Regions from separate parts of the Nocardia sp. NPDC088792 genome, predicted to be linked through region 1. Evidence: riboswitches for the same ligand, from Rfam matches in the RefSeq annotation. Region 1 holds a riboswitch; the other holds the start of a gene.
The links. Region 1 has a riboswitch for cobalamin ahead of ACIP5Y_RS12435 (CbtB-domain containing protein). Riboswitches for the same ligand answer to the same signal wherever they lie in the genome.
Positions count from the first base shown of each region.

Region 2: linked by a shared signal. The riboswitch ahead of ACIP5Y_RS41165 (FecCD family ABC transporter permease) and the one ahead of ACIP5Y_RS12435 (CbtB-domain containing protein) in region 1 are both predicted to bind cobalamin.

Region 1 covers NZ_JBIVKC010000002.1:690,963-693,158, reverse strand. Annotated here, with positions in the region: gene ACIP5Y_RS12445 (histidine phosphatase family protein) at 1-437, opposite strand, end outside; gene ACIP5Y_RS12440 (CbtA family protein) at 434-1,285, opposite strand; gene ACIP5Y_RS12435 (CbtB-domain containing protein) at 1,308-1,457, opposite strand; cobalamin riboswitch at 1,562-1,700, opposite strand; gene ACIP5Y_RS12430 (FAD-dependent monooxygenase) at 1,742-2,196, opposite strand, start outside.
Region 2 covers NZ_JBIVKC010000007.1:257,723-259,918, reverse strand. Annotated here, with positions in the region: gene ACIP5Y_RS41165 (FecCD family ABC transporter permease) at 128-1,159, opposite strand; cobalamin riboswitch at 1,192-1,327, opposite strand; gene ACIP5Y_RS41160 (TetR/AcrR family transcriptional regulator C-terminal domain-containing protein) at 1,329-1,913, opposite strand; gene bioB (biotin synthase BioB) at 2,054-2,196, shown strand, end outside.

The DNA of each region.
Region 1 (2,196 bases):
GCCGCACGCACGATCGCTGGATGGGTGATTGCGATGACGCGGTCACCCTGACCCGCTACACCGTTGAGCCACAAGCTCACTCGTTCGATGAGATCGGTGATGGCCTCGCCGCCGTGCCCGCGGAAGCCCGGATCGGTGAGCCAGGCCATCAGCTGATCGGGTGCGATGGCATCCATCGACCGCCCCGCCCAGCTGCCACAATCCAAGTCGCGCAAGGCTTCCTCGGCGGTGCCGGAGAGCCCGAGCGCGTCGGCGGTCTGCGCGGTGCGGGCCTCCGGCGCGTAGCACACGCCGGCAGCCTCGCCGGACAGTCCGCCCGACGTCTCGACCGACCGCAACCCCAGCGGGTTCAGCGGTTCATCGGCCGGGAAGCGGGCGGCCTGCACGGCATCGGTGAACGCATGCGTCACCAGGGTGAGGCGGGTGACCGCGCTCATGCCGCCGCGGTGGACTGTTCCGGGGCGGTGACGGCGCGCTCACCGAGCAATCGTGGTGCGAGCCAGGCGAACCCGACGCCGATGACGGCCCAGAGAATCGCCTGCGCGATGAAGGAGTACAGCCGGAAGTGGAACAGATCGTCCGCCGGGAAGCCCGGGTAGACGATGGTCCCCGCCGCATCCTTCAGCGGCTGCGGCGTTTCCGTGTCGAAGTCGCCGAACGACTTGTTCGCCGACAGATGTCCGAGCGACGGTAGCACCAGCATCACAATGCTCATGACCACCACGAAGGACAGGCCCGAAGCGATGGTCGCGGTCCAATTGCCCAGTCGCGCGGCCAGTCTGCGGCCCAGCCAGATGGCCGCGAACAGCGCCACCGTGCTGATCACGATCATGAGCACGTACAGCCCGGTGCGTTCCTTGATGGTGTCCGGATGCCCGATCGACGGCGGGTTGGCCGGGTACTTCAGGAACGGCACCGCATAGAACGCCAGGAACATGCCGCCCGACACCAGCAGCGCGAGATTGCGCGGGGTGGTCCTGCCCGAGCGGGTCATGGCCAGGTAGTAGACGACCGCGAACAGCGCGCCCATGGCCATGCCGAACACGATCACACCGAACCCGAGACCGATGTTCTGCTGCTGGCCGCGGGTGAAGATGTCGGGTCCCATATCGGGCATGGGCAGCCCGGCGGCCTTGTCCAGCGCCATCTGGGCGTCGTCGCGGCCGGATTCGTAGTCGATGGCCCGATCGATGATGGGCTCGGCCATGATCCGGGCGAAGATGAACGCGAAGAGTCCGCCGAGCGCGCCCAGCAGGACGCCCCGGCCGATGATCCGTTTTTCCATTGTGGGTACTCGATTCCCGTGACTAGTGGCAGGGGAATCCGAGGAAATGCCGTCCGTCATGGACGAACTCGTGCACGTGCATATCACTGCCGAACACCGAGACGGCGCCCTGATCGATGCCGATGAAGTAGATGGCGAGCAGTGCCAGCACAGTGGTGCCGATCAACCACATGGCCGTGGTCGGCAGGGACAGCGCGCCCGCGCCGAGGCCGGAACGAGGAACGTAGGAAGTGGCCACGAGAACTCCTTGCTTTCAGGGGATTTCGCGTCCCCAGAGCCGGTATCAACACGGCGGCCCGGTGTCTGACTCACATCCACGCGGATGCTCACAGTGGCGCGACCGTTCCGGAATTACACCGGATTCCAACGAATCGCCGATCACATGACGATACGAAACAGCTGACCACCAGGTCAAACGATCATCCAACAGGTGGGAAACGGGCAACGACCCGCCGGTCAGGCCGAGGCCGGATCCTCGACCGAATCGATATGGCCGTCCGGTCGCACCACCACAACGGCGTCCGGCGACGACCCACAGGCGGCAGCGAGCTCGCGCGGCAATCGTGATGCGGCGAGCGCGGCAGGCCGCACGCCGACCAGGTCGAGAGTCGAGTTGCCGTCGGCCGACCAGGCATGCGGCAGCCGCGCACCCACTGCGAACGACGGCCGGTAACCATCGGGCGTGAGCGGCGGCGTGGCGGCATAGTTCGCACTGAGCAGGAGCTGATCGTCGATCCGGTAGTCCCGCCGGGCATTGTCGCTCGCGATATCGATGACCTGCCGCGCGAGCGGCCGGCGCTCGGATTCGTAGCTGTCGAGCAGTGATTCGCCCGCCCGGCCGCTCAGTACGGCGGCCAGTTTCCACGCCAGATTGTCGGCATCACCGATCCCGACATTCATGCCGTGCCCAC
Region 2 (2,196 bases), on a different contig from region 1:
ACGGAATCGGATGGCGCGGTGGCGCGCTGCCGATCGGCGGCTCGGGACGCTCGGCGCCGCGGCCATGTCGGCTTCGCCGCACCGGCGGCGTCGCGTGGGCCGGGCGCGCGATCTCGTTCCGCGTTCGTCATGCGGCACCGAATCGATATGTCCGCCGGCCCATGAGGAGGAGGAAGGCGGGGGCGCCGATCAGGCCGGTGAGGACGCCGACGGGGATTTCGGTGGGGCGGACCAGGACTCGGGTGGCGGCGTCGGCGACGACCAGGAAGAGGGCGCCGCAGAGGGCCGAGGCCGGGAGCAGGATGCGGTGACGCGGACCAACTATGAGGCGGGCCGCGTGCGGCACCACGAGGCCGACGAAGCCGATACCGCCGGAGACCGCGACCAGGACACCCACCAGGATCGCCAGCAGGATGAAGAGCGCGATCCGCAACTGCCGCACCGGCACTCCGACCGAGGCTGCGGTGTCCGCGCCCAGGTTCAGCACATCGAGCCAGTTGGCGGAGAGCAGTAGGACGAGGGTGCAGGCGGCTACCACGGTGGCGGGGAGCAGGATTCGAGTCCAGTCGGCGCCTGCCAGGCTGCCGAGCAGCCAGAAGAGGACCGATTTTGCGGCGGCGGGATCGCCGCTACGGAAGACGATGTAGCTGCTCAGGGCGCTGAAGGCCGAGCCGAGGACGGTGCCGGTCAGGACCAGGCGCAGCGGGGTGAGGCCGCCTTGGGCCACCGCGACCAGAAATACCGCCGCCGCGGCGGCCAGAGCGCCGGCCAGCGCGCCCGCCGACAGTGCCCAGAGTCCGGCTGCCGCAAAGCTTCCCGTGGTGATGACGGCTGCCGCGCCGACGCCCGCACCGGAGGAGACGCCCAGCAAATAGGGATCGGCCAGTGGGTTGCGCACCAGGGTCTGCATGGCCGCGCCCGCGACCGCCAGCCCGGCCCCGACGATCGCCGCCAGCAGGGTGCGCGGCACTCGGAGCTGCCAGACGATGGTGTCGGCGCCGAGGTTCGCGGGTGCGAGTCCGGTTGCGCGCCGGTGCAGTACGTCCAGTACGTCGTGCAGCGGGATGGTTTCGGCGCCGAATCCGGTCGCCACGATCATGGCGGCGAGCAATAGCGCCACCAGTACCGGCAGCGTGATCGCCGCCCGGGCACGGCTCATCGACGGAGCTCTCTGGGCAAATCGCGGCCTCTCCCGAGTTCGGTCCGGTGGGGGAGGTCTGACTCGCAGCCCGAAGGTTGCTCACAGTGGCGCGACCGTTCCGGGTTTGCACCGGATTCCCGCACCCACCGGGGATGACGGGACGGACTCTACCGTCCGGAAGTATTGCTCAACGGATGCGGGTGCCCAGCAGGTGACGCACACCGCTCACGAACAATTGCAGCCCGAAATCGAAGCGGGCGGTGGCGTCGGTGGTGTCGTAGAGAGGAGAGTGTTCCTCGGCGAGGGCGCCCGCGGAATCCATCTGGATGCGCGATTGCTCGTCGACGGTCTGGCCGAGTACGTAGTACAGCAGCGTGTAGGCCGCGAGATCGGCTTCCTCCCGTGTCATGCCCGCGCGAATGGCGGCGCTGGCCAGCCGTTCCCGCCCCTTGCTGGTGGTCAGCCGGGAAGCGTAAGTGGCCGAGACCAATTCGGCTCCGTCGCGGTAGGCGAGCAGGCAGGAGCGCAGCCGATGCGCCAATTCGGTCAGCTGGCCGGACCATTCGCCCGCACCGACCGGTTCGTCCATGGGTGCGAGAATGCGGTCGGCGACCGCGCCGAGCAGGGCCTGCTTATTGGGGAAGTGCCAGTACAGCGCGCCCGGCTGCACATGCAGCGAGCTCGCCAGGCGCCGCATGGTCAGGTCGGCGAGCCCGTACTGGTCGAGAATGGCGATGGCCCCGTCGACCACGTCCGTGCGATGAAGTTGCACTGCAGAATCCGACCCTCTCGTGTTCCGGCTCACGTTCCCGGCTGCTAGCCTACCCTGAACACCGTTCAAGTTGTTCGGCTACACGAGCCGGGCACGTTGCGATGCCCGGCCCGACCGGCCGGACGAAGGGACTCGTAGGCATGACCCAGGCAGCCGTCACCACCGAGGCCGGAAGCACTGCCGGCGACGACATTCTCGCCATCGCCCGCGAGCAGGTGCTCGAACGCGGCGTCGGACTCACCCAGGACCAGACCCTCGAGGTACTGCGCCTGGGCGACGACCG